Regions from separate parts of the Halomonas aquatica genome, predicted to be linked through region 3. Evidence: predicted binding sites of a transcription regulator. Region 3 holds the regulator's gene; each other region holds the start of a gene.

Region 1 (7,293 bases), on a different contig from region 3:
CGAGCTCTTCCGGGTGCTGCTCGTCAGTCACCTCGACGATATCAACGGCCACGCCCTTCTCGGCGAGCACGATTCGCACACGATGACTGTAATGGTCATCCCCTCCGGAGTAGAAGATCATCGACGACCGCTTGGCCACTACACCCATGTAACAATCCTCGCATCAGTTCGTGCCGAGATGATAACACGACCGGCCCCGCCTTGAGGGCGATCATGCTGCCCGGTATCGGGCGTACACCACAGGGGCGCACGGCCTGCGGCCATGCGCCCCTGGGTTCTACGTCGCCAACGGATCAGTGAATGTCGCGCCAGTACTCGCGCTTGAGCAGGTAGGCGATGACGCCGAAGATGAAGATGAAGATCAGCACCTTGGGTCCCAGCGACTGGGCCTGCAGCTTGGACGGCTCACCCGCATAGGCCAGGAAGTTGGTCAGGTCGTAGACCGCCGTCTCGAACTCCTTCGGCTCCATCTCGCCGGGCTGGGTGACCTGCAGGGTCTCGCAGGACTGGTACTTCCCGGTCAGCGGATCCAGCTCGGCCCCTGCCACCGGCTTGTCACTGGCAGCGCAGACCTTCTCCTGCACCCCCTGAAGCGGCTCCAGCACGTTGGGCATGGCCACCAGAGGGAAGACCGCATTGTTGACGCCGGTGGGCCGCGAAGGATCCTTGTAGAAGCTCAACAGGTAAGAGTAGATCCAGTCGGTGCCCCGCAGTCGTGCCTCCAGAGTAAGGTCCGGGGGAGGAGCACCGAACCAGTTCTCCGCATCGCCGCTGCCCATGGCGATATGCATCTGGTCATTGAAGGCCAGATTCGGGGAGAAGATCAGGTTGTCCTCGACGAGGCCCTGGGGCATATCCAGATCCTCGGCGGCACGCGCAAACCGCTGGTGCTCCAGGGAGTGGCAGCCCATGCAGTAATTGACGAAGAGCTTCATGCCGTTCTGCAGCGAGGCCTTGTCCTCGAGGTCCGGGTTCATTTCCTCCAGATTGACGCCACCTGCTCCGGCGGCGAACCCGACCATCGGCACCAGCGCGAAGAGCAGTGCGAACAGTTGCTTTTTCATTAGCCAGTCACCCTTTCCGGAACGGGTTTGGTCTTCTCCAGCCGGGTGTAGAACGGCATCAGCAGGAAGAAGGCGAAGTAGATGACGGTACACACCTGGGACAGCAGGGTGCGCCCCTCGGTGACCGGCAATACCCCGAGCACGCCCAGGATCACGAAGCTGATCGCGAACAGTGCCAGCATGACCTTGGACATCCAGCCCTTGTAGCGCATGGAGTTCACCGGACTTCGATCGAGCCACGGCAGCACGAAGAGCACCGCAATCGCCGCGCCCATCGCGATGACACCGAGGAACTTGGCGTCGAGGCCGAACAGCGAGAAGGTGATCGCGCGCAGGATCGCGTAGAAGGGCGTGAAGTACCATACCGGCGCGATATGGTTAGGCGTCTTCAGCGGGTCGGCCGGCTCGAAGTTGGGCTTCTCGAGGAAGTACCCTCCCCCTTCCGGGAAGTAGAAGATCACCACGCAGAAGACGAACAGGAACACCGCCACGCCGACGAGATCCTTCACCGTGTAGTACGGGTGGAAGGGAATGCCGTCCAGCGGCTTGCCGGCCTCATCCTTCTTCTTCTTGATGTCGATGCCATCGGGGTTGTTGGACCCGACCTCGTGCAGGGCGATGATGTGCAGTACCACCAGCGCCAGGATCACGATAGGCAATGCCACCACATGCAGGGCGAAGAAGCGGTTGAGTGTGATGCCGGAGATCAGGAAGTCACCCCGAATCCACTGGGTCAGGTCCGGACCGATCACCGGGATCGCAGAGAACAGCGAGATGATGACCTGGGCACCCCAGTAGGACATCTGTCCCCAGGGCAGCAAATAGCCCATGAAGGCCTCGGCCATCAGCGCCAGGTAGATCGTCATGCCGAAGATCCAGACCAGCTCGCGAGGCGCCTTGTAGGAGCCGTAGAGCAGCCCGCGGAACATGTGCAGATAGACGACCACGAAGAAGGCCGTCGCGCCGGTCGAGTGCATGTAGCGGATCAGCCAGCCGTACTCCACATCACGCATGATGTACTCGACCGAGGCGAAGGCGCCTTCGGCGGAGGGGTTGTAGCTCATGGTCAGCCAGACACCGGTGAGGATCTGGTTGACCAGCACCAGCAGCGCCAGCGAACCGAAGAAGTACCAGAAGTTGAAGTTCTTCGGCGCGTAGTACTTCGCCATGTGGTCCTGCCACATCTGGGTGGCCGGAAAGCGGTCATCGACCCAGCGCATGAACCCGCGCTCCGCCTTGACCTTGTTCGGGTTAGCCATCAGGCAGTCTCCTCATCTTCGCCGACAGTGATCAGCACATCGCTGTCAAAGCGGTAAGGCGGCACCTCGAGGTTGGTCGGTGCCGGCACGTTGCGGAACACTCGACCGGCCAGATCGAAACGCGAACCATGGCAGGGGCAGAAGAAGCCGCCCGGCCAGTTCTCCACGCCGACCCCTTCGGCATTCGGCTCGGGCTTGAACAGCGGCGAGCAGCCCAGGTGGGTGCAGATACCGACCAGCACGCCGATCTCGGGCTTGATGGAGCGAAGCGGGCCTTCCACGTAGGCGGGCTGCTGCGGCACGCTGGACTCCGGATCAGCCAGCCGCGCGGCTTCGATCGATTCGGTACGTTCGATCATCTCCGGGGAACGATTGAGTATCCACACCGGCTTGCCGCGCCACTCGACGGTCATGCGCTGCCCGGACTCGAGCTTAGACACATCCGCCTGCACGGGGGCACCCGCTGCTCTCGCCCTGGCACTAGGCTGCCAGGAAGCCACAAAGGGGACCGCAACCCCGACGGCACCCACCGCACCCACGACGGTGGTGGCACCTACGAGGAAACGGCGCCGACCCTTGTTTACGCCGTTATCTGCCATATTCAGGTTTCTCCCATCAGCTTACCCGTTGTTCCATCACGGGCAGTGAATCCCCCGCGACCACGGATACTAAATGCAGTCTATGGTAAAAAAACGTGTCGCCCCGCACAAGGAAAGGTTCCACGACCATGGTGAAAACCCGGCGACAAATTCTTGATCCGGAACAAAAAACGCCCAGGTCGCTGGACCTGGGCGTTTTCTTGCGACAATAGGTGCGTATCAGCGCTTGGAGAACTGCGGGCGACGACGCGCCTTGCGCAGACCGATCTTCTTGCGCTCGACCTGGCGGGAGTCGCGGGTGACGTAGCCCGCCTCGCGCAGCTGGGGGCGGAAGTCCTCGTTATACACCATCAGGGCACGGGTGATGCCGTGACGGATGGCGCCGGCCTGGGACGAACCACCGCCACCCTTGACGGTGACGTAGACGTCGAACTGGCCCAGGGTGTTGGTCAGCTCCAGCGGCTGGCGAACCACCATCCGGCCGGTGACGCGACCGAAGTACTGGTCCAGCTCACGGCTGTTGACGGTGATCTTGCCGGTCCCCGGCTTCATGAAGACGCGGGCGGTAGAGGTCTTGCGGCGCCCGGTGCCGTAATACTGCTGTGTCATGGCGAAGACTCCCTCAGAGGTTCAGTTCTTGCGGCTGCTGGGCAGCGTGCGGATGCTCGGTGCCGGCGTAGACCTTGAGCTTCGAGTACATCGCACGACCCAAGGGACCCTTCGGCAGCATGCCCTTGACGGCGGACTCGATGACACGCTCCGGTGCGTGGGCGATCATCTTCTCGAAATTCATGGAGCGCAGGCCACCCGGATAGCCGGTATGGCGGTAGTAGGTCTTGGCATTGACCTTGTTGCCGGTGACTTTCACCTTCTCGGCATTGATCACGACGATGTAATCGCCGGTATCGACATGCGGGGTGAATTCCGGCTTGTGCTTGCCACGCAGGCGGCGAGCGATCTCGGTGGCCAGACGACCGAGCGTCTTGTCAGCAGCGTCGACAACGTACCAGTCGCGCTGGACGGACTGCGGTTTGGCAGTGAACGTCTTCATGGATGAATCACCATTCGATGTATTGGGTTCTGCCGCCGATTGTACGGCATGGAACCATCCCTATTTTTCTTGGTTACCCCGCCCCGAGGACGGCATAACAGTCGTGCGAGCGCGCATTCTACACGACCCCAGCCCCGCAGGGGAAGGGGGTCATGGCTTGTGGGGCAGCGCCAGGTAGTCATGGGACTGCATCTCCTGGAGACGCGAGAGGGTTCGCTGGAACTCGAACCCCAGGCGCCCATCCCGATAGAGCTCCTCAGCGGGCACCTCGGCGGACATCAACAGCTTGACGCCGCGGTCGTAGAACTCGTCGACCATGTTGATGAAGCGGCGCGCGCGGTCGTCAGTGGCCCCGCTCATGCGAGTGACGTTGGAGACCAGCACGCTGTGAAACTCACGCGCCAGTTCGATGTAGTCGTTCTGGCTGCGCGGTCCGTCACAGAGTTCGGAGAACTCGAACCACACCACGTCGTCGTGAAGCTGGCGGGTGCGAAGCACACGGCGGTTGATCTCGATGGGCACCCCCTTTTCTCCCTCGTGGCCGGCGATCTCGCGGAAGCTGCGAGCCAGTTCCGTTTCGGCCTCGTCATCGAGCGGTGCATGGAATATCTCGGCACGCTCCAGCACACGCAGCCGATAGTCGACGCCCGAGTCCACGTTGACCACCTCGCAGTGACGCTCGAGCAGATCGATGGCCGGCAGGAAACGGGCCCGCTGCAGCCCCTCCCTGTAGAGGTCTCCCGGCACGATATTGGAGGTCGCCACCAGCACCACGCCATGATCGAAGAGCGATTCGAGCAGGTTGGCCAGGATCATGGCATCGGTGATATCCGTAACGAAGAACTCATCGAAGCAGATCACGCGAGTCTCCGCCGCAAACTTTGCAGCGATCAGCCTGAGCGGGTTCTTCTCGCCCTTGTAGTGCTCGAGTTCGTTGTGCACTCGCTGCATGAACCGGTGGAAATGGGTGCGCATCTTCTCGGGAAAGGGCAGCGTCTCGAAGAAGGTATCCATCAGGTAGGTCTTGCCCCGCCCCACTCCCCCCCAGAAGTAGAGCCCGTTGATGGCGGGCAGCGCCGGCTCGGCGGGCTCGGCGCGCTCGCGACGCCCGAACAGGCCGGCCACCCGCGACGAGAGGCCGCCACTGCGCTTCGGCGGTGCCACCCGGGAGACCGGGGTGCTCACCAACTCCTCATAGAGTCGCTGCAGGTGTGCCACCGCCTGCCACTGGGCGTCATCATACTGATAGTCCCGGCGCTCGAGATCGGCACGGTAGCGGGTCATCGGCGTCTCGGGCCGCCGCGCTTCTCGGGAAGCCGTAGGGAAGTGCATCTCGCTCATGGGGATTCCTGAAGACCTGTCCTCGGGGCATTGGCGGAAAGTATTATACGCAACTCGACCCCACTTGGCATGCGCCGGGCCCGCGTTGACCCGGCACACCGAATCGCCACTATAATGGGCGACCGGGCCTAAACCGGCCACAAGACGACGTTGGTATATCGCACACCATGCGGGCCAATGCTCCAGGGAGAAGCACACGTGTACGAGACCAACATCAACTGGGTGCTGGCCGTCGCCTGCCTGCTGGCCGGCATCGGCATCGGGGCTCTGGGCTACCACCTTCTCAACGCCAGCGCCGGCAACACCCAACGGCTGCGCCAGCGCCTAGCCGAACGCGAGCGTGCCTTCGCGGAACTCAGGGATGGGATGGGCGACAGGCTGGAGCGCATCGCCAGGCTGGCCGACAACCTTCAGCGGGAAAGCCGGAGCCTGGAGCAGGAAGCCGAGGAGGCCAGCACCACCCTCGGCGCTCCCTCCCTGCGCCGCCAGGCCATGACCGACGTCTCGCCGGTAGCCGTCGAGGTTGACGCCGATCCGGCCATGCCCCGGGACTATGCCGACGATCGCGGGACTCTGTCCGAGGACTTCGGCCTGAAGGGCGAGACGGGCGCGCCCCCTCAACCCCCGCGCTACTGAGAACGACACGCCGCCTCGCCATCGCACGCCTCGGCTCTCTCCGGGGCGTGTTCGTTCTGCTCAGGCGGGATTGTCGATGTCGACGAAACGGTGCTCGAGGTCGAACGTCGCGGCCAGCCGATCACCCAGCGCCTGGACCCCGTAGCGTTCGGTGGCATGATGGCCCGCCGCCAGGTAGTGGATGCCCAGCTCTCGCGCCAGGTGGGTGGTGCGCTCGGAGATCTCGCCGGAGATGAAGGCATCGGCGCCGGCCTCGAAGGCAGTGGCAATCATGTCCTGGGCCCCACCCGTACACCAGGCAACTCGGCGAATCTCGCCGCCCCCTGGCGCCTCGATCAGCAACGGCTCTCGCCCAAGGCATTGGCCCACCTTGCGGGCCAGCCCGACGGCATCGAAGCTCGAGGATGGCTCCCCGAGCCACACCAGTCCCTCACCGAGCACCCCATCGGCACAGCCCGTGACGGTAAAGCCCAGCCTCCGGCCGAGTTCGGCGTTGTTGCCAAGTTCGCGATGGGCATCCAGTGGCAGATGGTAGGCCAGCAGGTTGATGTCGTGTGCCAGCAGCGTCGCCAGACGCCGTCGCTTCATGCCGGTGATGGTGACCGGCTCGTTCTTCCAGAAATAGCCGTGGTGGACCAGCAAGAGATCCGCCTGCCAGGCCACGGCTTCGTCGAGCAGCGCCTGGCAGGCGGTCACGCCGGTCATCACCCGGGCAACGCCTTCCCTGCCGGCCACCTGCAGGCCATTCGCGGTATAGTCCTTGAAACGTTCGGGCTCAAGCAGGCGATCACAGGCGGCGACCAGATCGTCTCGATTCGTCATGCAGCCTCCGGGCGTGGTCGAGTTCGCGATGTTACAATCCGCACAGTGTAACCAGCGGGCGGATGCCCCGCGACCCAGCATCGTCGACAAGGATTCCCGCCGCATGCGACGCACCCTGCTCCCCTATCTCTGGCCCGTTCTCATCGGCGTGCTGGGGGCCATCGTTCTGCTCAACGCCTTCCCTCAACTGATCGGGCGTTCGTCATCCGTCCCGGCACAGATGCCCGTCGAGGATGGGGCCGGAACCCGTGAAGCCCCCGAGGTACGCCAGGCAGAGCCAATGACAAGGCAACAGGGGCCGGCCAGCTATGCACAGGCCGTGGAGCGAGCCGCCCCGGCCGTCGTCAACATCTACTCCTCCCGGGTGGTCGAGCGGGAGGAGCATCCGCTCATGTCGGACCCCTTCTTCCGCCAGTTCTTCGGCGACGAGACGCCGAGCCGGCAGCGCATGCTGTCGAGCCTGGGGTCCGGCGTCATCATCAGCGATGATGGCTATGTGCTGACCAACAACCACGTGATCC
Region 2 (7,293 bases), on a different contig from region 3:
GCGGGGCCGACCCTGGCCTCGCCTGTCCCCGCCCGGGTATCCCCTGCCCGGGCCCTGATTGCGGAAGCAAGAGCGAACCGGGCCTCCTCATGCGGGATGCCGCGGTCTCCTCTTGCCTCCACCCCGAACCCGAACATGAAGGAATGCCGCTGTCATGTTGGACGACAATCTGAAAAGCCAGCTCAAAGCCTATCTGGAAAAGGTCACTCAGCCGTTCGAGATCGTCGCGTCCCTCGATGACGGCGCCAAGTCACAGGAACTGCACGGTCTTCTCACCGACATCGTCGGCCTGACCGACAAGATCACCCTGAAGCTCGATGGCCAGGATGCCCGCACGCCCTCCTTCGCCCTCAACCGGCCCGGCGAGGAAACAGGCGTGGTCTTCGCCGGCATCCCCATGGGTCACGAGTTCACCTCGCTGGTACTGGCGCTGCTGCAGGTCGGCGGTCACCCGCCCAAGGCCTCCGACGAGGTGCTCGAGCAGATCAGGAGCCTCGAGGGCGAGATGCGCTTCGAGACCTACTTCTCGCTCTCCTGCCAGAACTGCCCGGACGTGGTCCAGGCGCTGAACCTGATGGCGATCTTCAACCCGAACGTGCATCACGTCGCCATCGACGGCGCGCTGTTCCAGGACGAGGTGAAAGAGCGCGAGGTGATGTCGGTGCCGAGCGTCTACCTCAACGGCGAGCCCTTCGATCAGGGCCGGATGGGCCTGGAGCAGATACTCGCCAAGGTGGATACCGGCGCCGCCAGGCGCGAGGCGGCCAAGCTCAACGAGAAGGACGCCTTCGACACCCTGATGATCGGTGGCGGGCCCGCCGGCGCCGCGGCGGCCGTCTATGCCGCGCGCAAGGGCATCCGCACGGGCGTTGCGGCCGAGCGCTTCGGCGGCCAGGTGCTCGACACCATGGGGATCGAGAACCTCATCTCGGTGCCCCGCACCGAGGGCCCCAAGCTGGCCGCGGCCCTGGAGGAACACGTCAAGGAGTACGAGGTCGACATCATGAACCTGCAGCGTGCGGTCAAGCTGGTGCCGGCCACCCGGCCCGGCGGCGAGCACGAGGTGCAGTTCGAGTCCGGCGCCAGCCTGCGGTCCAAGACCCTGGTGCTGGGCACCGGCGCCCGCTGGCGCGAGATGGGCGTGCCCGGTGAGGACGAGTATCGCAACAAGGGCGTGGCCTACTGCCCCCACTGCGACGGCCCGCTGTTCAAGGGCAAGCGCGTGGCGGTGATCGGCGGCGGCAACTCCGGCGTCGAGGCGGCCATCGATCTGGCCGGCATCGTGGGCCACGTGACCCTCATCGAGTTCATGGATGAACTGCGAGCAGACGACGTGCTGCAGAGAAAGCTCGCCAGCCTGTCCAATGTGGAGGTGATCAAGGGCGCCCGCACCACCGAGGTGTTCGGCGACGGCAGGCGCGTCAACGGCCTGACCTATGAAGCGCGCTCTACCGGCGAGCTGCACAAGGTCGACCTGGAAGGCATCTTCGTGCAGATCGGCCTGGTGCCCAATACAGAGTGGCTGCAGGATTCGCCCATCGAGCTCTCCGAGCGTGGCGAGATCGTCGTCGATGCGCGCGGCATGACCTCGGTCCCGGGCATCTTCGCCGCCGGCGACGTGACCACGGTGCCCTACAAGCAGATCGTCATCGCCATGGGGGAAGGCTCCAAGGCCGCCCTGGGTGCCTTCGACTACCTCATCCGCCAGTGATCCACCGGCCCGGGCGTCGATGACTCCGGCCTTCCCCTCCATGCCCCCGTCGGTGAGCCCGGCGGGGGCATGGTCGTTAATGGACAGATGCCAGAGGCAGCGTCAGTCGTGCAGCCAGAGGAAGGGCAGCATCGATACGCCGAGCACCGCGACGACCAGAAGGGCCAGCAGCAGGGTGCGGATCGGCTGGCGCCTCAGGCGTCGCCACAGGGTCGGGGCCTCGCCGTGCTCGACCAGGCTGGCATGCTCTCGACGTACCCGCTCACCGAGCGTCTGCTGGTAGTCGTCGAGCAACGCGCGGGCTCGCTCCTTCTCATCGTCATCGCTGAGCCAGATGGCCGCCACACCGAGCCCCCAGAAGCCGGCCCGGGTCTCGAAGGTCGCGATGCCGTGCTCGTCGAGGAGTCGACGAACGTCCTCGGCCTCCTCGTCGGGCACGTTACGAAGGTGAAACAGCAGCTCGGCCACGTCGTTCTCCTCGGTTGCTCTCCCCGGCCGGGGAGCCGGTCATGGTCTCGTGTCGCCCGCGATCTGTTCGCAGAGGCGCTCCATGCGTGCTATCGCCTCGCCGGCCCCTTCCAGGGCGAAGACCATGAACCAGGGGTCGTCCTCGCCACGCATGATGCGCAGGCGCAGCAGCTCGCCGTCGCCTATCTCGTCGAGCAGCAGCGAAAGCTCGGGTACCGCGAAGCGCACGTAGAAGCCGCTGTCACCGCGCTCGGTGACGAAGGCGGCACTGCCGCTGTGGATGGTCTCGTGATCGACGCGCAGGTCGGCGGGCACGCGGTTCACGGTGGCGCTCTCGGGCTGGTTCTCGTCGAGCTCCACGCGCAACTCCAGCCAGGGCAGGTCACAGGCCCAGGCACTGGCATTGACGCTGAAGATGGCGTCGCTGTAGCTCAGCTGGTCGATGGCACGGACGTGATGCTCCTCGCCCAGCGACAGCACCAGGGAGTGCCAGCCACCATGGGCCTGGATGTCGTCGGTATTGTAGTCGGTGGCGGCGGCCGGCCCGGTCAGGAACAGGCAGAATGGCAACAGCAGGTTAAGAGGGAGACGGGAGAGGCGGGGCATGGTGGGGGCTTCCTCGGACCGTTGACGCGCCCGAGGCTAGCATGGCTCGGAAGCGCTGTCCCGCTGCCGGCGCTCCGAGGGAGGCATCCCTCCCCTCGGGCTGGCTCGGGCGGGGAGGCCGCCGATGGCGAGTACCCCCCGACTTGACCTGGGTCAGCTACCTCGTGAAGGGTACCGACGGGCCCGGTCGCGGCTGGCATAATTCGCCCAAGCGGTGACGGCCCTGGCCGCCGCCTTTCGGTTCAAGAGGCTCGATTCGATCATGCAAGACACCCTGCCGTTCATCCGTCCCCTGGTCGAGAAGTACGATCGCCCCGGCCCGCGCTATACCTCCTATCCCACGGCGCCGCAGTTCCAGGCGGCCTTCGCCGAGGACGACTACCGGGCCGCGGCCGAGCGCAGCAACCGGGCCGAGACGCCCAAGCCGCTGTCGGCCTACGTGCACATCCCCTTCTGCGAGAGCCTCTGCTACTACTGCGCCTGCAACAAGATCATCACCCACAACCGCGAGCGGGCGGCGGAGTACCTCGCCTGGCTCAAGCGGGAGATCAAGCTCCAGGGGGCGCTGTTCGACGAGTCGCGCCGGATGACGCAGCTGCACTTGGGCGGCGGTACCCCGACCTACCTGAGCAACGACCAGCTAGGCGAGCTGATGGCGGCGCTGGACGCTGCCTTTCACTTCGCCGAGCCCCAGCTGCGGGAGTTCTCCCTGGAAGTGGACCCGCGCACCGTGACCCCGGAGCAGATCCACGAGCTGCGCTCGCTGGGCTTCAATCGCCTGAGCTTCGGCGTGCAGGATTTCGACCCGAGGGTTCAGGAGGCGGTCAACCGCGTGCAGAGCGAGGCCGATGTGGTCGAGCTGGTGGCGGCGGCCCGGGAGGCCGGCTTCCAGTCGGTGAGCGTCGATTTGATCTATGGCCTGCCGCGGCAGACCGTGTCGAGCTTCGACGAGACCCTTGCCAAGATCATCGCCCTGCGCCCGGACCGCATCGCTGCCTACAGCTATGCCCACCTGCCGGAGCTGTTCAAGGCACAGAGGCTGATCCACCCAGAGGACATGCCGCCGCCGGAGCGCAAGATCGAGCTGCTGGAGCTGATCATCCGCCGCCTCACCGGGGCGGGCTTCGTCTACATCGGCATGGATCACTTTGCCCTGCCGGAGGACGAGCTCTCCCTGGCCCGCGAGAATGGCACCCTGCAGCGCAACTTCCAGGGTTACTCGACGCATGCCGACTGCGACCTGATCGGCCTGGGCAATACTGCCATCGGCAAGGTGGGTGACAGCTACAGCCAGAACGTCAAGGAGACCGCCCAGTACCAGTCGCGCCTCCAGGCGGGCAGGCTGCCGGTGATGCGCGGCTACCGCCTGAACGCCGATGACGAGTTGCGCCGGGACGTGATCAACGCCCTGATGTGCCACGGCCGCATCGACGTTGCCGAGATCGAGGCGGCCCATGGCATCGTCTTCCGCCACTATTTCGCCGACGGACTCGAGGAACTCGAGGAGATGGCGGATGACGGCCTGCTGACCCTCTCCGACTCCGTCATCGAGGTACTGCCCGCCGGGCGGCTGATGATGCGCAACGCCGCCATGTCCTTCGACGCCTACCTGAGCCATAGTGAAGGCCGGTATTCACGTACCGTCTGAGCTTCTCTGGGCTGCGGGTTTCAACGCTTTCCGGCCCAGGGTCCGGCCCGGGCGGGCTGACGTCGTTGAAACAAATTTTACCCCATCTTGTGCTTGAGTCAGGTAGTTGGTCTATATATGGTAGTTAGCCCCTGGAGGCGGCGACGTCCTGAACATGGCTTGATGCAGGTCAGTGCGTTCAGAGTATCAGCCCCCCAGGATAGGCGTTTCGGCGGCCCAGCCGCGTCGATGTCACCAGGAGACTCTCATGGCCCTGTCCCTTCCGTTGCTTCTTCGCGCGCCCGCTCCGATTCGTCTCAACCGTACCCCGGACCCCCGCGTTCCTCTGGCCGCACGAGACCGCTGAACGCGGCGATCCCTGACCGATTCAGCTTCACCGACAATGATTCACCGCTCTGGAGACCCCCTACATGAGCACATCCGCCAAGGCCGTCAAGACCTCCAACGAGGTGCCCCTGCAGTTGCCCTCCCGCGACATCTGGGATTCCAAGTATCGCCTCAAGGACCGTCACGGCCACCCCGTGGACAAGGACGTCACCGCCACCTGGGATCGCGTGGCGCGGGCCCTGGCGGATGTGGAGGGCGACAAGGCCAAGGAGTGGCTCCCGAAGTTCCGCTGGGCCCTGGAGAATGGCGCCATCCCGGCCGGGCGGATCATGTCCAATGCGGGTGCCGAAGCCTACAAGCCGGCGGTGAGCCTGATCAACTGCACGGTGTCGCGCACCATCCGCGATTCCATGCATGACATCCTCGACTCGGTGGTGGATGCCGGCATGACCCTCAAGGCCGGCTGCGGCATCGGCTACGAGTTCTCCACCCTGCGCCACAAGGGCGCCTTCGTGTTCGGCGCCGGGGCCGGCACCAACGGCCCCCTGGCGTTCATGGATATCTACGACAAGATGTGCTTCACGGTGGCCTCGGCGGGCGGTCGTCGTGGCGCCCAGATGGGTACCTTCGATGTCGGCCACCCCGACGTGCGTGACTTCATCGAGGCCAAGCGCGAGGCAGGCCGCCTGCGCCAGTTCAACCTGAGCCTGCTGATCACCGACGAGTTCATGGAGGCGGTGAAGAACGACACCGACTGGCCGCTGGCCTTTCCCCTCCACGGAGGTGAGAAGGACGATGTCGGCGAGGAGGAGCTGATCTACCGCGACTGGCCCGTGATCGAGGACGGCTACTCGGTCGACGACGAGGGGCGCGTGGCCTGCCGTATCGTCGAGGTGATCCGCGCCCGCGAGCTGTGGGACACCATCATGTCCTCGACCTACGACTTCGCCGAGCCGGGCTTCATCCTGATCGACCAGGTCAACCGCATGAACAACAACTGGTTCTGCGAGGAGGTCCGGGCGACCAACCCCTGCGGCGAGCAGCCGCTGCCCCCGGAGGGCGCCTGCCTGCTGGGCTCGGTGAACCTGACCCGCTTCGTCATCGACCCCTTCGGCAAGGCGCCGCGCTTCGACTGGGAGCGCTACCGTCAGGTCGTGGCGATCTTCACCCGCATGCTCGACAACGTGGTGGAGATCAGCGGCCTGCCGTTGCCGGGCCAGCGCCGCGAGATCGAGGCCAAGCGCCGACACGGCATGGGATTCCTGGGGCTGGGCTCCACCCTGACCATGCTAAAGATTCCCTATGGCTCACCTGAGTCGCTGGCCTTCACCGAGGAGGTGAGTCGCAATCTGGCCCTGGAGGGCTGGAAGCAGGCCCTCGAGCTCTCCCGCGAGAAGGGCGTGGCCCCGGCACTGGCCGAGGATTACGAGATCACCCCGCGGATGATGCGCGAACGTCCCGAGCTCAAGCAGGACGGCTACGAGGTGGGCGACAAGGTCCCTGGTCGCATCCTGCACGCCCGCTACAGCCGCTATATGCAGAAGGTCGCCGAGGTGGAGCCGGAGCTGGTCGCGCAGCTCGCCGAGCACGGCGCGCGTTTCACCCACCACAGCTCGATCGCCCCGACGGGGACCATCTCCCTGTCGCTGGGCAACAATGCCTCCAACGGCATCGAGCCGTCGTTCTCGCATCGCTACTTCCGCAACGTCATCCAGTCGGGCAAGAAGACCAAGGAACAGGTCGAGGTGGTCTCCTTCGAGCTGGCCGCCTACCGCCACTTCATCGCCGCCGATGCGGTGGAGAGCGACCTCCCCGACTACTTCATCACCGCCGACGGAGTGAACCCCAAGCAGCATGTGGCCGTACAGGCAGCGGCCCAGGTGTGGGTCGACTCGGCCATCTCCAAGACGGTGAACGTGCCCACCGAGTTTCCCTTCGAGGCGTTCAAGGACCTCTATCTGGACGCCTACGACAGCAAGCTCAAGGGGTGCACCACCTTCCGCTTCAATCCCGAGGCCTTCCAGGGCGTTCTGGTGCGCGAGGACGACCTCAAGAACACCACTTATGTCTTCGAGCTGGAAAACGGCGAGACCGTGGAGCTTCCCGGTGACGAGAAGATCATCTACGACGGCGAGGAGCACAATGCGGCGAACCTCTATGACGCGTTGAAGGAAGGCACCTATGGAAAGTGGTAAGCCGACTCGCTGGCTGCCTTGCGCTAACCAACCCCCTATCGAAGGAGCCTCCTGATGGCCGTCGAGATCAATTCCAGGATCGTTTCCTACAGCGTCAAGAAGGCGGTGGAAGAGCCGCCGCTGGCCGAGGAGAACCCACTCACGGTGCGCATTCCCTCGCGTCCCGAGGGCACCCTCGAGGCCGTGTCGGAGAAGATCTCCTATGTCGGTGCCGAGGGCCGCAAGAAGGTCTACCTGCTGGTCTCCTTCATGCCCGTGCAGGGCGTGCTCAACGGCAAGCGGGTAATAGTCGAGCGTCCGGTGGAGTTCTTCTTCCCATCGGGCCAGCTCTCCAGCGA
Region 3 (7,293 bases):
GACGTGGCGCAGGCTTATTATCGCCAGTTGCGTCGCCGCTGCCCCGAACTGGACATCCGGCCGCACTTCGAGGAGGTGGCCGAGCGTCTGGGGGTGCCGGTGATGGGGCGGCACACGGCGCTGGGTGATGCCGTCACCACGGCGTTGATTCACCTGCGCATGGCGCACAGCCTCTTGCAGGCCGAGCGTTTCTGCTGATTCCTGGCGCGGTCCGGTGCCGTTTCGCCTGGTCGCGGCGAGGATGGTAGGATAGTCGCCCGTCATTTCCAGCCGCCCAGGCAGCGCCGAGACCATGCAAGACGCCCTCATGTTCGACCCCCGCGACTCCGCTTCCCGCCCCGCCGAACCGGCGACCCTCACAGAAGGCCTCGATGCGCGAGGCAAGCGCGAATTCAACAGGCTGCAGAAGCGGCTGCGTCGGCAGGTGGGCAATGCCATCATCGACTACGGGATGATCCATGAGGGGGACCGGGTGATGGTCTGCCTCTCCGGGGGAAAGGACAGCTATACCCTGCTCGAGATCCTGCGCAACCTGCAGCGCAACGCACCGGTGAACTTCTCCCTGGTGGCGGTCAACCTGGACCAGAAGCAGCCCGGCTTTCCCGAGCACGTGCTGCCCGATTACCTGACGGGCATCGGGGTCGATTATCGTATCCTCGAGCGTGATACCTACTCGGTGGTGAAGGAGAAGACCCCTGAGGGCAAGACCACCTGTGCCCTCTGCTCTCGGCTGCGGCGCGGTTCCCTTTACGGCTTCGCCGAGGAGATCGGTGCCACCAAGGTGGCGCTGGGGCATCATCGCGAAGACATTCTCGAGACCCTGTTTCTCAACATGTTCTTCGGCGGCAGCCTCAAGGCGATGCCGCCCAAGCTGCTCTCGGACGACGGCAGGAACATGGTCATCCGCCCGCTGGCCTACTGTCGGGAGGCGGACATCGCAGAGTTTGCCCGGCTGATGGAGTTTCCGATCATTCCCTGCAATCTCTGCGGCTCCCAGCCGAACCTTCAACGCCAGGTGGTCAAGGAGATGCTGGCGGAGTGGGAGAAGACTCACCCCGGACGACTCGAGAGCATGTTCAAGGCCGTCACCAACGTGGCACCTTCGCAACTGGCAGACCGGGCGCTCTTCGACTTCACCGGCCTCGAGGAGAAGCAGGACCGCATGCAGGCCGACAGAATCGACCTCCACAACGAGCCGTAGAGGTCCGCGCGGTCAAGAAAAACCCCAGCGACTGGAACGGTCCGCTGGGGTTTTTTCTGGGCAGAGATGAGTAGTTGTCGAGGTGAAGAGTGGTCGTCGAGGTCGGAAATTGATGGGCGCTCTCAACGGCAGCCTTCCTGCTCGGCCACCTCGATCAGCGCCTCAAGGTCGAGGATGTTCACCTCGCGGCCGGACACGGCCACCAGACCCTGGGTCTGGAAGCGGCCCAGGATGCGACTGACGGTCTCCACCGCAAGCCCCAGGTAGTTGCCGATATCGGCACGGGACATGGACAGCCGGAAACTGAAGGGGGAGTAACCGCGGCGACGGAAGCGGTCCGACAGGTTGGTGAAGAAGGTGGCCAGGCGCTGGTCGGCGGTCTTTCGTGAGAGCAGGCGCATCATGCGGCGATCGTCGCGCATCTCCTTGCTCATGCTGCGATAGAGCTGGCCCCTTAGCTCCGGCAGGGTCTCGGAGAGGGCTTCGAGCCGGTCGAAGGGGATCTCGCAGACGGTGGTGGTCTCCAGCGCCACCACTGTGCCCGGATAGCTTGCCTCACCGATGCCGTCCAGTCCTGCCAACTCGCTGGGCAGATAGAAGTTGGTCAGCTGTTCCTCGCCGCCGCCCTCGGTGGTCATCTGCTTGAGACTGCCGGAGCGCACTGCAAAAACGCTGGTGAAAGGGGTGCCCTGACGGAACAGCGAATCTCCCTTCTTCAGCGGTGCGCGACGGCGGATGATGGCATCTAACTGGTCCATGTCCTGCAACTCGAGCGCCAGCGGCAGGCAGAGGGAACTGAGGCTGCAGGTCTGACAGCGGGTCTCGTTCAATAGTGTACGGGGGCTGCCGGTAGCGGTGTCGGCCATGCTGTCCTCCATGAATGACGACTCCAGCCACAGTATGGAGGGATTGTCGCCCATCGGCAAAGTCCTCCTCGACATGCCTCAGGAGGCGTGTGATGACTGCCTGGGCAAGGGCGTGAGGGGATAGGCGTCGAAGGCCGTGGCCAGTTGGCGGACCAGCAGCCGTCCCTTGGCCGTGACAAGGAGTCGCTGGTCCTGGCGTTCGACGAGTCCCTCCCGCTCGGCCACTGCCAGGCGCCACAGGGGTTCGGCGAGATGGGCCTCGGCGTCCAGGTCGAAAGCGTCGCCGAGGGCCGCCAGATCCAGGGTGAGTTCGCTCATCAACGTCTCGATGGCGGCGCCGCGCAGCCGGTCGTCCAGGCTCAGTCGGTGTCCGGCGGCGGTGGCCAGGCGGCCCTGGTCCAGGGCCGCCTCATAGGCCTCCAGGGTCAGCGGGTTGCGGACATGCAGGTCCTCCAGGCGGGAGACGGCCGTGACGCCCAGCCCCAGCAGGTCATGGCGCTCGCACTTCCTCCCCGCCAGCCGGTCCTTGGTCAGGCGGTCGTCACTCCGCGCGAAGCGCTCCCTGCCAAGATGGACATAGCCCGCGGCGGCGAGCATCCGGTAGGCCGTATCCATCATCGCCAGGGTCTCCTGTGGGCCGGGTAGCTCCGCGATGCGGATGTGTCTCTGGATCGGGAAGCGTTCGGGATGGTGGCGGTAGTGAAACAGCGACAGCCGTTCCGGCGCCATGGCGATGACCTGCGCAAGCGTGGCGGTGAAGCCGTCCCGGGTCTGGCGGGGAAGGCCGATGATCAGGTCCAGGTTCACGGAGTGGAACCCCAGCCGTTCTGCCTCGTCGATCAGCTGCTCGGTCAGACCGCGTCCCTGGATGCGGTTGATCGCCTGCTGGACCTCGGGATCCAGGTCCAGCACCTCCAGGCTCAGGCGGTTGAAGCCCAGCGCTTCCAGATGACGCAGGGTGAGGACATCCGCCTCACGTGGGTCGATCTCGACCAGATATTCCCTGCCTCGATCGCTGGCCAACCGGAAGCGGGCATCCAGTCGATCGATCAGGTCACTCAGCTGGTTCAGGCCCAGGAAGGTGGGAGTGCCCCCACCCCAATGCAGGGAGCGGACTTCCCGTGCGGGATCCAGGTGGCGACGGATCAGGACCATCTCCCGGTCGAGGCGTGAGAGATAAGACTCGGGAAGCCGGGTATCCGAGGTGATGACCGGCTGGCGGGTGCAGTGAAAGCAGGCCTGCCGGCAGAATGGCAGATGGACGTAGAGTGCCAGGGGGCGTGCCGCCGCATTGCTGTGCTCCAGCGCCTGGCGATAGTCCTCGGCACCGATATCGTCACTCAGCGCATGGGTGGTGGGGTAGAAGGCATAGGCGGGGGCCGGCGACGCCGCTGAGAAGAGGGCCCCGTCACGGTCGGCGGCTGACGCGCGAGCAGGCATGGTCTGCACTCCGCTGGAACATGCCCTCATGCTAGTGACATGGATCTCGAGCCGCGTTGAGCTGTGTCAAGCTAAGCCGGAATCGCCGCCGGCGTCAGTGGGTCCCTGTGGCGGGAAGCAGCGTCCATACCTGCCATAGGGCGAAGGCGATGATCGATAGCGCGGCGAGGGTCCGGGTGGCCGGGTGGCGGATCAGGGAGCCAAGCTGGCGAGCCGCCAGGCCGGTGGCCAGCAGGGCAGGCAGGGTGCCGAGGCCGAAGGCGCCCATCAGGGCGGCGCCCCGCCAGGGATCGGCCATCGCCAGGCTCCAGGCCAGCATGGAGTAGACCAGGCCGCAGGGCAGCCAACCCCAGACGGCCCCCAGAGCTAAGGCCTGGGGGATCCTGACGACCGGCATCAGGCGACGCCCCAGCGGTTCGAGATGCTTCCAGAGTCGGCGTCCCAGGGCCTCGACCCGCAGCAGGCCCTTCCACCAGTCGGCGATGTAAAGCGCCATCAGGATCAGCATCACCGCGGCCAGGGCCTGCAGCACCAGGCGCGCCTGGGGGCTGAGGGCGACCAGTGTGCCGAGCCCGGCCACCAGGGCGCCGGCCGTCATGTAGCTGGTGATACGGCCCAGGTTGTAGCCCAGCAGCAGGCCCGAGAGTCGTGCCGGGCTGCGCATGCTGGGGGGAACGGCGAAGGTCAGGGCGCTCATGATGCCGCCGCACATGCCGATGCAGTGGGCGCCACCGAGCAGGCCGAAGATGAAGGCTGCGGCCAGCGGCGGCAGGTCGAGGCCGGTGGGGTCCATCAGTGGTGGCGGTCCTCGTCGTGGATCCCTTCAGGATCGGACGACGGCCGCTGCTCCTTGGGACGGTCGTTTTCGTCCTCGTCAAAGAGGATGCGGTAGGCGGGGCCCTCGAGATCCTCGAACTGGTCGTGCTTGACGGCCCAGAAGAAGGCCCAGACCGCCAGCCCCAGCAGGATCAGTGAGAGGGGAATCAGCAGGTAGAGGATGCTCATGCGTTCACCAGCCTGGGAGAGTCGGCACCGGAGGGTCGCGCGGGAGTGTCGCGGGACAGGCGCAGGGCATTGCCGACGACGACCAGCGAACTGGCCGACATGCCGATGGCGGCAAGCCAGGGAGGCACGAAGCCCATGGCCGCCAGGGGCAGCGCCGAGACGTTGTAGACCAGTGACCAGGCCAGGTTCTGGCGGATGATGCGCCGGGTTGCCCGGCTGGTCGCGATAGCCTCGACGATACGCCCCAGTCGCGGGCCGAGCAAGACGGCGTCGGCGCGGGTGCGCGCCAGGTCGGTGGCACCGTTCATGGCGATGGCCACGTCGGCACCGGCCAGCACCGGCACATCGTTGATGCCGTCACCCACCATGGCCACCCGCTCGCCGGCGGCCTGCAACGACCGGATGCGCTCCAGCTTGTTTTCCGGAGAGGCCGCCGCCTGCCAGGTCGCGATGCCCAGGCGTCGGGCCATGGCCGACACCGCCGACTCGGTATCCCCGGAGAGCAACTCCACCGCGAGGCCTCGCGCCTTCAGGGCCTCGACGGTCTCCCGGGCATCCTCCCGCAGGCGGTCGTGGAGGCAGAACCAGGCCCGGGGCATGCCGTCCTCCGCCAGCAGCAGCCACTGGCCCTCGCCAGGCACGGTGGGAGGCGTCTCGGGGGCGGCGAATGCCGGCGTGCCGAGCCGCCAGTGACGTCCATCGATCCGGCCTTCCAGGCCCTGGCCGGGGCGGCTGTGCACCTCGACGGCGCTGAGGGCTGCGTCGCGAAACGGGCGGAAGGCGCGGGCGATGGGGTGTTCGGACTGGGCTTCCAGTGCTGCCGCCAGGGCACGTGCGCGGTCATCGTCGAGGGCGTCGCCGACCCGGCGGGTCTCCACCAGGCTCATCTCGCCGCTGGTCAGGGTGCCGGTCTTGTCGAAGATCACCCGGTCCAGCTGGGACAGTGCCTCCAGGGCGTCGGCACGGGTGATGAGGACCCCGCGGCGGTGCAGCCGTCCGTGACCGGCGGTCAGGGCCGTGGGCGTGGCCAGTGCCAGGGCGCAGGGACAGGTGACCACCAGCACCGACAGGGTGACCCACAGCATCCGGTCGGGGTCGATGAACCACCAGGCGACGGCGACGGCGAGGGAGATCACCAGCACCTGCAGCACGAAGTGATGGGCCATGCGCGCCGCGAGCTGGGCGATGCGCGGGCGGCTGGCGAAGGCGCGGTCGGTGAGGTCGACGATGCCAGCGACCCGGGCATCACTGCCTGCGTGGGTGACGCGCACCGTGAGGGGACTCTCGATGTTCTGGCTACCGCCGGTCACGCGGTCGCCGACCCGCCGGGTCACCGGCTGGTTCTCTCCGGTGAGCATGGACTCGTCGAGACTCGACTCGCCGCTCTCGATCACCCCGTCGGCCGGCACGCCGTGTCCGGGCTTGACCAGCACCCGGTCCCCCGCGGCGAGCTCGCTGGAGGGCAGGATGCGTTCCTCGCCCTCTCCGGTGAGGCGGATGGCCGAAAGGGGCAGGGCGCCGGAGAGGGCATTGCCGCTGTGTCCACTGCGTCGCCGGGCACGCACCTCCACGTAGCGGCCGAAGAGCAGGAAGAAGGTGAACATGGCCACCGAGTCGAAATACACATCGCCGTGTCCCGCGATCACCGCATAGCCGCTGGCGAGATAGGCCCCGCCGATGGCCAGCGACACCGGCACGTCCATGCCCAGGACACGGGCCTTCAGGTCGCGCAACGCGCCCGCGAAGAAGGGCTGTGCCGAGAAGAGCACCACCGGGGTGGCCAGGGCGAAGGATAGCCAGTGGAAGAGGGCATCGAAGTCGGCGCTGAGCTCGCCTGGGTCCGCCACGTAGATCGGGATCGAGAACATCAGGACCTGCATCATCGCCACCGCGGCGACGATCAGCCGGCGCACGTTCATGCGCTCCTCGTGCTTCAGCCGGCTCTGGGCCGCATCGGGCTCGTAGGGTTGAGCGGCATAGCCGATGGCGGCCATCTCGGCGAGGATCCGCGACAGGGCCACCCGTTCGGGATCCCAACTGACACGCAGGCGGTGATGGGAGAGATTGACCGCGCTGGCGGTGATGCCGGGGAGGGCATTGAGCCGGTGCTCGATGAGCCAGGCGCAGGCCGCGCAGGTGATGCCGTCCACGGCCAGGGTGGCGTGCACCGTGTCACCGCCCCCATCGGCGTGCACGAAGCGCGCCTGTAGCCCCGGATCATCGAAGACCGCCCAGGTCTCTGCATTGACCGCCTGGCGATCATCCGGCCGCTCCGGCAGCTCGGTGCGAAAGCGGTAGTAGCTCGCCAGGCCTCCGTCGACGATGGCATGGGCCACCGCCTCGCAGCCAGGACAGCACAGCGGCCGACGCTCGTCGTCCAGAGTGATCGACCAGGGTGCGTCCGGCGGCACCCGGCTGCCGCAGTGGTAGCAGTCGAGGACGTCGGTCATGGAGGTCGTGGCGGGTGAGGCGGTCATCTAGATCCCGGGGGACAGCGGTATCCCGCTATCCGCCGGGAAGTGCGCCTCACCGGTCAGGCGCCACTCGGCATCCTGGCCCTCGGCGGGCTGCAGGTGCAGGTACCAGCGATAGTTCAGCGGTTCGTCGATCATCGTCACGTAGCGTCCGTCACGGACGTGCTCCAGCACCAGGGAGCGGTCGCGGCTGCTCTCGGTCGGGAAGATCAGTTCCAGGTAGAGTCGCTCCGGTCGGCGCTCGCCCTGAAGGTCGATGACGATGTCCCCGGTGAGGGGGTCGGCCAGCATGACCGCCTCGAGACCG
Region 4 (7,293 bases), on a different contig from region 3:
TGTTGGCGGTTTCCTGGCCGTGAGCATGACGGACTTCGTGCAAGGCTGCATCATGATGCTGGCACTGGTGATCATGCCGGCGGTGGTGCTCTTTGGCGAAGGTGGCGGCGGTTTCGCTCAGGCATCACAGACCTTGAATGACGTCGATCCCACCCTGCTGTCTTGGACGGAGGGACTGACGATCATCGGCTGGCTGTCTGCGGTGACGTGGGGGCTGGGTTATTTCGGTCAACCGCACATCATCGTGCGCTTCATGGCCATCCGCTCTCAGAAGGATGTTCCCATTGCCCGTAACATCGGCATGAGCTGGATGCTGATCTCTCTGATCGGTGCTGTGTCTCTGGGTATTTTCGGCCGGGCCTATGCCGTTCGCAATGGCATGAATGTCGAGGATCCGGAAACGATCTTCGTCATCCTGGCGGACCTGCTGTTCCATCCGCTGATCACCGGCTTCCTCTTTGCCGCACTGCTCGCTGCGATCATGAGCACCATCTCCAGCCAGCTTCTGGTGTCATCTTCCTCACTGACCGAAGACTTCTACCGCCTGTTCCTGCGTAAAGAAGCTTCGGAGAAGGAAACCGTCGGCATTGGCCGCATTTGTGTTGTGCTGGTGGGCCTGGTTGCCGCCGTCATTGCGTCTGACCCGAATTCCAAGGTCCTGGGGCTGGTCAGTAACGCTTGGGCAGGCTTTGGTTCGGCCTTCGGCCCGCTCATCATCCTGTCGCTGATGTGGTCGCGGACGAACGGCGCCGGCGCCCTCGCGGGCATGATTGTGGGTGCCGTCACCGTCATGCTCTGGATTTCGCTGGGCTGGAACGGAGAGTTCATGGGTGGTCCCGGGGTATACGAGATCATTCCTGGCTTCATCGCCGCCTTCATTGCCATCGTGGTGGTGAGCAGTGTGACTGCCGATGCTGGTGAATATCAGCAGATCACTCGCTAAAAGAGCGCGCATGACGCACTCGATGTAGTGAAAGGGGCTCCTGCGGGAGCCCTTTTTATTGGCTGCTGATACATGGCCAACCGAACCAGTATGGCCGCCACGATAACCAGCGCTCTGATCACGAGAGTCACACGACCACGAGAATCACACCCTGGCCTGATCGCCTGGGGTAGGCAACACGAAAGCCGCCCGAGGGCGGCTTTCCTCGTCAAGGGCTCACCCCAGGATGGAGAGGCTCACGATCACCCCCGCGAACACCCACAGGGCCAGGTGACTCCAGGGAGCTCCGGCCTGACGCCAGAGCCAGCCCTCTCCCACCTCGAGCGCCAGCGGTCGCACGAAGGCCGCCCCCAGCGCCCAGGCACCGATCACGATCAGCGGCAACCGCCACACCAACGGCAACGCCTGGATGAGATCGGGACGCAGCAGCAGCCACACCGCCACCCCCGCCGCCAGACATAGCGGCAACATCGCTCCATCGATCATGCCGAGGGCAGACCCGGCACGGAGATTTCGGCCAACCATGAGCGGCTCCGATGACATCACGCTCCTTCAGTGAAGCCGAAACCGGGCCAACTGGCGAGGCGCCAGGCAGGAAAAGAAAAAATTATTATACAAGTATTGTTTGTCGAGCTACTGTTTGTACAGCTATATCGCAAAGAAAGCGCCCTGCTGGGCTATCAGGTTGATAAAAAAGTTCTACAAGACGTTGAAATACACCGTTCCCTAGAATCCCGCATGCGCCAACTCGATGCCTGACGGGCGTAAGCACTCTTGATGAACAAGGAGCATGACCATGAAATCGAAGACTCTGATCGCCACTGCCGCCCTCGCCGCCGCCGGCATCGTCACCACCCAGGTAGCCATGGCCTACCAGGCCGGTGATATCTATGTGCGTGGCGGCATCGCCAAGGCCGAGGTCGCAGACGACAACGGCCGAGTAGCTGGCACAGACCTGAATGTCTCCGACGAGCGCGGATTTGCCTATGGTGTCGGATACCTGTTCAGCGACGCGCTGGGCATCGAGCTCAACGGCACCGAGGCCGTCGAACACGACCTGGCGCTGGGAAATACCGGCATCGGTGGTGTCGATCGCATGCCGATCAACCTGATGGTCAACTACTACCCGCTGGGCGGCACCACCTCCCGGGTACAGCCGTATCTGGGCGCCGGTCTCAACTACACCCATTTCTCCGAGGAGGAACTGGACGGACTGGACATCGACAGTTCTTATGGCTTCGCCGGTCAAGTCGGCGTGGACCTCGCCGTCACGGACTACCTGCTGGTCGGGGCCTTCGCCCGGTATTCGGACGTCAATGCGGATGTCGAGCTGAACGGCAGTGACATTGGCGAGGCCGAGATCGATCCGATGACGATCGGCGGCGGGGTGACCTTCCGCTTCTGACCTTCCTGACAGACATCATCAAACGCCGGGCCAGATGGCCCGGCGTCTTCGTTTTTCGCCTGCAATCCGATGCCGCCAAATTCTTGCGCTGGATCAATGCTGCACCAGCGAGGCATCGCTAGACTGCTGGCATTCTCTAACGCGGCCCGCTGCCGCCCTCCCCAAACCAGGAGTAGACCCATGCAAAAGAATGCCCTTCCCGCCCTGCTCGCCGCCGGCCTTGCCGCCGCCGGCTTCACCGCCAGCACCCAGGCCTTCGCCTATGGCGCCGGCGACGTCTTCACCCGCGTGGGCGTGGCCAAGGTCGAGCCCAAGAGCGACAACGGAAGCCTTGATCTTTCCTTTGCTGATGCGGCTCTCTCTTCACAAGACGTCAACGTTGACGACGACAGCGCCTTTGCTTTCACTCTGGGCTATCGCTTCACCGACAAGCTGGGCATGGAGCTGCTGGCCGCCGAGCCCTTCGACCATGGCTTCCAGGTCGAGGACGTGACGAATGGTTCAACCGATCACCTGCCGCCGACCCTGACACTGCAGTATTACCCTCTGGGCGGCTCGGATGCCCGCGTTCAGCCCTACGCCGGCGTCGGCGTCAACTACACCCGCTTCTCAGACGAGGAGCTAAATAATGGGCTGTCGATCGAGTTGGATGACTCCTGGGGCGCCGCCGGCCAGTTGGGCGTAGACCTGCTGATCGACGACAACTGGGCGCTCAACGCCGCGGCCTGGTACCTTGATATCGACACGGATGCGACCGTGGCCGGCCAGGATGTCGGCACGGTCGAGATCGACCCGGTGGTGGTGATGGCGGGCCTCAGCTTCCGCTTCTGATCGCCCTCTCCCGAACCGTGCAAGGCCCGCCTTACGGCGGGCCTTGTCGCGTCTGGCGTCTGCATCTGGGGCTGAATCAGGACAGCGTTCAGCGCGGGGTATGTCGCGAGAGACCTAGGGCCGCCAGGGTAGCTTCATCCAGCCCGGCCACCGCCTCCACCCCGGCAAGGCGGGCGTGATAATCGGGGGTCAGGAAGGGCTCCCCGGCCAGCAGGTGCACGAGGTACTCCCGGGCCGGCCGCAGCGCTCCGGCGGTGGTGCCCGGCGCGGCGATGTAGACCCAGGACTCGATGGTTCCTTCACGCGTCGCGACCGGCAGGCGATGGCGGTCATACTCGTGGGGATAGCCCTCGAAGGGATCCATGTCCCGGATCTGCCCGGGGTGCTCGAGCTCGAACAGCGCCCCCTCCACCCGTTCACCGGCCGATGCCGACACGTTGGCATGGGCGATGCCCGGCACTTTCGATGCCTTGTCGAAGCGCAGGACATGGTCGTGCAGCACACCTGGCAGCACGCGGCGGGTGCATCCAATCCGGGCGGCGACCCGCGCGGGGTTCATGTTGCTGCCATAGGCGAAATAGTAAGGCATGTGACGGTCTCAATTCTCGGTGACCAGGCGGTCGATCTCCTCGACAACGCGGCACAACAGCAGCCGGTCGCTGGCGCGGGCTCCCTCCTGCGTGAGCCAGGCCTCCACCGCAGGTGCCACGTCGCACTTCACCGGCATCGGCGAACGTGCCTCGACCAGGGCTTCCAGGCGCACGATGAAGACGAAGCGCAGCCACTGGGGCAGGCTCATGGTATCGATGCAGAACGGCTGGACGCTGTCGAAGGCGTCCGGGTCGGGGCGCTCCATACGCCAAAGGCTCGCGGCTTTCATGGTGGCCTCGAGCTCGCGCAACGCGGTCCCGAGTTCGTCGTGAACGGTCGTCATGAACAATCTCTTCGGTGCATGTGGTCCCATTATCCCCGTTCGTCCCCGCCGCTGGCCACCCCGAAGGTTTTCCACCTCTTGAGCTTTTCCACCCCTTGGGCCACGACCACCACCCACCTTTTGCACAGTGCACAGATATCCTGAACGGCCCTGTGGATAAACGCTGGAAAGGTGTCGCCTGCCCACGTCTCATGCGTGATGGCGCCGACTGGTCAGGAAATGATCAGCTCATGTTCGTCGAGGCGACGTCCTCGGGCGGCTGACAGCACCCAGACGGCGCGGTAGAGTGCACGGTTCGTGATACGGAGACAGCATGCAACCTATCAACAGCCTTCATGATTTCTTCCAGCGCAGCGGTGCCGAGGTGAGGCTCTACCACCTGGGTCGGCGGGTCGAACCCTGCGCGCTGGAGACCCTGGCCGCCTTCGAGGCCGGCGAACTGGCCTGGCCGGCGCCGTGGCAGGGAACCGCTCGCCTGGCCATGGTCTTCCGCCTGGGAGACTTGGAAGACCCGCTGATCTGGTTCCTGGCCCTGCCGCTGGATGAGCAGGGTCACATCGACCCGGCCCCGCGAGACGCCTTCGTGCAACGCCTGCTGGAGACCCTCGGCCGTAGCGTGCAGGGCCTCGGCCGTGCCGAGAGCGATGAGATCGACAACCTGATGAAGGATAACCCGCTGGCCTTCAGCCCCTCGCTGCCCTTCCAGGCCGTACTGCATGCCCGCGCCAGCCTGGATGCCGACCTGCCGGCCAGTGAGCACCTGGAACCTGCCGAGGCCTACCTGACCGGGCAGCAGGCGATCGACTGGCGTGCCCTGGGCCTGCAAGGTCTGGCCGATGCCGTGGTGCGCAGCGACGAGACCTCTCGCCGGGCGCTGGCCGCCCACCTCGACGCCCTGCCAAGCGAGGTACTGACCTCGCTGTGCTACTGTCTGGAGCATGTCGATATCGACGTCGACCTGGCACAGGCACTGCGCCGGCGCGGGGAGGCCGCAGGCGCCAGCGGCGATATCGAGACCTTCTGCGCCTGCGTGCGGGCAATGAGTGGCGCCGCGACCGAACAGGCCGGCGCCTGGTTCGATGCCCTGCTCGACGACCCGGATGCCTGCGGCCCCGACCTGCTGGCGGCCATGGCCGGGCGCGGCTGGCACCACCTGGAGGACGCCGAGCGCCTGCCCCGCTTCCTCACGCGCCTGGCCGAGGCCCCCGCGGCCGACTTCATGGCCGTGGCCCGCGACCTGGCGCTGATTCCGCGGCTGCGTCTGCCGCTGCTGATGACGCTACGCGAGGCCGAGGCGGATTCCGCGATTGGCCGACGCCTGGCAGGCCTGTCACGCTGAGCGCAGAAACCTGGGAGCGAGATGATGAAAGAACTGCCCTTTACGCCCAAGGCGGTGATCGGTCGCCGCGAGATGGTCAACCTGCCGGAGCTTCACCTGAGCCTCTGCGCCAAGGCCGACACCGGCGCCCGTACCTCGGCGCTGCATGCCGAGGACATCGAGTCCTTCGAGGAGGATGGCCACCTCTGGGTCAGCTTCACCACCCGCAGCGGAGGCCCCGGCACGCCAGCCCACGTCCACCGCATGCACCTGCACGACAGGCGACAGGTGACAAGCTCCAACGGCCAGGCCGAGTGGCGCTTCGTGATCCGTACGATGATGCAACTGGGCACCATGGAATTCCCGGTGGAACTCAGCCTGACCGACCGCCGCGACATGCGCCACCCCATGCTGCTGGGGCGTCGAGCGCTGCGCCGCCTGCTGGTGGCGCCAGGCGTTGCCTTCCTGCACGGCGAACCCTGACCTTCCCTCTCTCTGTATCGACCCAGGAGTCCTGAATGCATATCGCGCTGCTGTCACGCAATCGCAACCTCTTCTCCACGCAGCGCCTGATCGAGGCGGCCGAGCAACGGGGGCATACCGCACGTGTGGTCGATACCCTGCGCTGCTACATGAGCATCGCCTCGCACCATCCCTCGATCCACTACAAGGGCCAGGAGCTAGAGCCGTTCGATGCGGTTATTCCGCGTATCGGCTCCTCGATCACCTTCTACGGCTGCGCGGTACTGAGACAGTTCGAGATGATGGGCACCTACGTGATCAACGACAACGTGTCCATCACACGATCCCGCGACAAGCTGCGTTCGCTGCAGCTGCTGTCACGCAAGGGGCTGGGGCTGCCGATCACCGGCTTCGCCCACTCCCCGGACGACATCCCCGACTTGATCACCATGGTCCGGGGCGCCCCGCTGGTTATCAAGCTTCTGGAGGGCACCCAGGGGATCGGCGTGGTACTGGCCGAGACCAACCAGGCCGCCGAGAGCGTGATCCAGGCCTTCATGGGCATGAAGGCCAACATCATGGTGCAGGAGTACATCAAGGAGGCGAAGGGCGCCGATATCCGCTGCTTCGTGATCGGCGACAAGGTGGTCGCCTCGATGAAGCGACAGGCCGCCGAGGGGGAGTTTCGCTCCAACCTGCACCGTGGTGGCAGCGCCACCACAATCCGCATCACCCCGGAGGAGCGTTCCACGGCCATCCGGGCCGCCAAGGCCATGGGACTGCGAGTGGCCGGCGTCGACCTGCTGCGATCCAACCATGGCCCGGTGATCATGGAGGTCAACTCCTCGCCGGGCCTGCAGGGCATCGAGACGGCCACCGGCAAGGACATCGCCGGCCTGATCATCGAGCATCTGGAGCGCAACGCCGCCCCGCGGTTCAAGGCCCCGCCCCGCCCCAAGGGATGACAATTTCCCCCTAAGGCTAGCGGGGAACCCCCAATTTATTGAGCCCCGGGGGTGGCAAATGCAGGGCGACAGCCCCACAATCTGCGTCACCGAAGGAGGTGACAACTCATGTTTCTCGACAATCGCCAGGTGGCGATGGACAGCGCCCTCGAGGCGATGGCCGACAGCATCGACTACTTCCAGGACAATATTGAGCGCCTGGACCCCTCTCTGCGTGACACCCTGAAGCCCCACTACGAGGCTCGGGCCAAGTGCATGCAGAAGCTGCAGGATCTGGCGCGCAAGCACCTCAACCTGCTGCCCCGAGACGCCGATGTCGAGCGTGACGACTACATGTGGCTGTGGAGCCGCCTGAAGAGCTTCGTCGGCAACGAGAGCCTGGTGGTGATCGGTGAGCTGCTGGAACAGGAGCGGGTGCTGATGCAGACGCTCTCC

What was found. The regulator FNR, encoded in region 3, switches genes on or off when oxygen is low (the NO sensors DNR and NnrR bind a similar motif). The targets are predictions, from matches to a motif close to TTGATNTANATCAA.
Region 1: a site for FNR is predicted at 3,076-3,089, ahead of petA (ubiquinol-cytochrome c reductase iron-sulfur subunit). Genes of this name have one in related genera too.
Region 2: a site for FNR is predicted at 2,929-2,942, ahead of hemN (oxygen-independent coproporphyrinogen III oxidase). Genes of this name have one in related genera too.
Region 4: a site for FNR is predicted at 2,432-2,445, ahead of ABE960_RS13055 (OmpW/AlkL family protein). Genes of this name have one in related genera too.

The regions. Positions count from the first base shown of each region.
Region 1 is NZ_JBEGCJ010000005.1:275,313-282,605, forward strand. Features, by position in the region: gene sspA (stringent starvation protein SspA) at 1-148, opposite strand, end outside; gene ABE960_RS12475 (cytochrome c1) at 294-1,064, opposite strand; gene ABE960_RS12480 (cytochrome b) at 1,064-2,323, opposite strand; gene petA (ubiquinol-cytochrome c reductase iron-sulfur subunit) at 2,323-2,922, opposite strand; gene rpsI (30S ribosomal protein S9) at 3,142-3,531, opposite strand; gene rplM (50S ribosomal protein L13) at 3,545-3,973, opposite strand; gene zapE (cell division protein ZapE) at 4,124-5,305, opposite strand; gene ABE960_RS12505 (ZapG family protein) at 5,513-5,950, shown strand; gene ABE960_RS12510 (Nif3-like dinuclear metal center hexameric protein) at 6,011-6,772, opposite strand; gene ABE960_RS12515 (Do family serine endopeptidase) at 6,876-7,293, shown strand, end outside.
Region 2 is NZ_JBEGCJ010000004.1:113,334-120,626, reverse strand. Features, by position in the region: gene ahpF (alkyl hydroperoxide reductase subunit F) at 155-1,711, shown strand; gene ABE960_RS09560 (DUF6164 family protein) at 1,814-2,179, opposite strand; gene ABE960_RS09555 (hypothetical protein) at 2,219-2,785, opposite strand; gene hemN (oxygen-independent coproporphyrinogen III oxidase) at 3,048-4,433, shown strand; gene ABE960_RS09545 (adenosylcobalamin-dependent ribonucleoside-diphosphate reductase) at 4,844-6,955, shown strand; gene ABE960_RS09540 (ribonucleoside-diphosphate reductase) at 7,010-7,293, shown strand, end outside.
Region 3 is NZ_JBEGCJ010000002.1:502,183-509,475, reverse strand. Features, by position in the region: gene ABE960_RS05555 (3'-5' exonuclease) at 1-198, shown strand, start outside; gene ttcA (tRNA 2-thiocytidine(32) synthetase TtcA) at 293-1,201, shown strand; gene fnr (fumarate/nitrate reduction transcriptional regulator Fnr) at 1,324-2,067, opposite strand; gene hemN (oxygen-independent coproporphyrinogen III oxidase) at 2,146-3,507, opposite strand; gene ABE960_RS05535 (sulfite exporter TauE/SafE family protein) at 3,602-4,300, opposite strand; gene ccoS (cbb3-type cytochrome oxidase assembly protein CcoS) at 4,300-4,512, opposite strand; gene ABE960_RS05525 (heavy metal translocating P-type ATPase) at 4,509-6,989, opposite strand; gene ABE960_RS05520 (FixH family protein) at 6,990-7,293, opposite strand, start outside.
Region 4 is NZ_JBEGCJ010000005.1:390,007-397,299, forward strand. Features, by position in the region: gene putP (sodium/proline symporter PutP) at 1-943, shown strand, start outside; gene ABE960_RS13045 (hypothetical protein) at 1,160-1,468, opposite strand; gene ABE960_RS13050 (OmpW/AlkL family protein) at 1,740-2,348, shown strand; gene ABE960_RS13055 (OmpW/AlkL family protein) at 2,529-3,179, shown strand; gene ABE960_RS13060 (gamma-glutamylcyclotransferase family protein) at 3,268-3,768, opposite strand; gene ABE960_RS13065 (YqcC family protein) at 3,778-4,113, opposite strand; gene ABE960_RS13070 (DUF3549 family protein) at 4,427-5,452, shown strand; gene ABE960_RS13075 (ATP-dependent zinc protease family protein) at 5,477-5,914, shown strand; gene rimK (30S ribosomal protein S6--L-glutamate ligase) at 5,950-6,858, shown strand; gene ABE960_RS13085 (hypothetical protein) at 6,967-7,293, shown strand, end outside.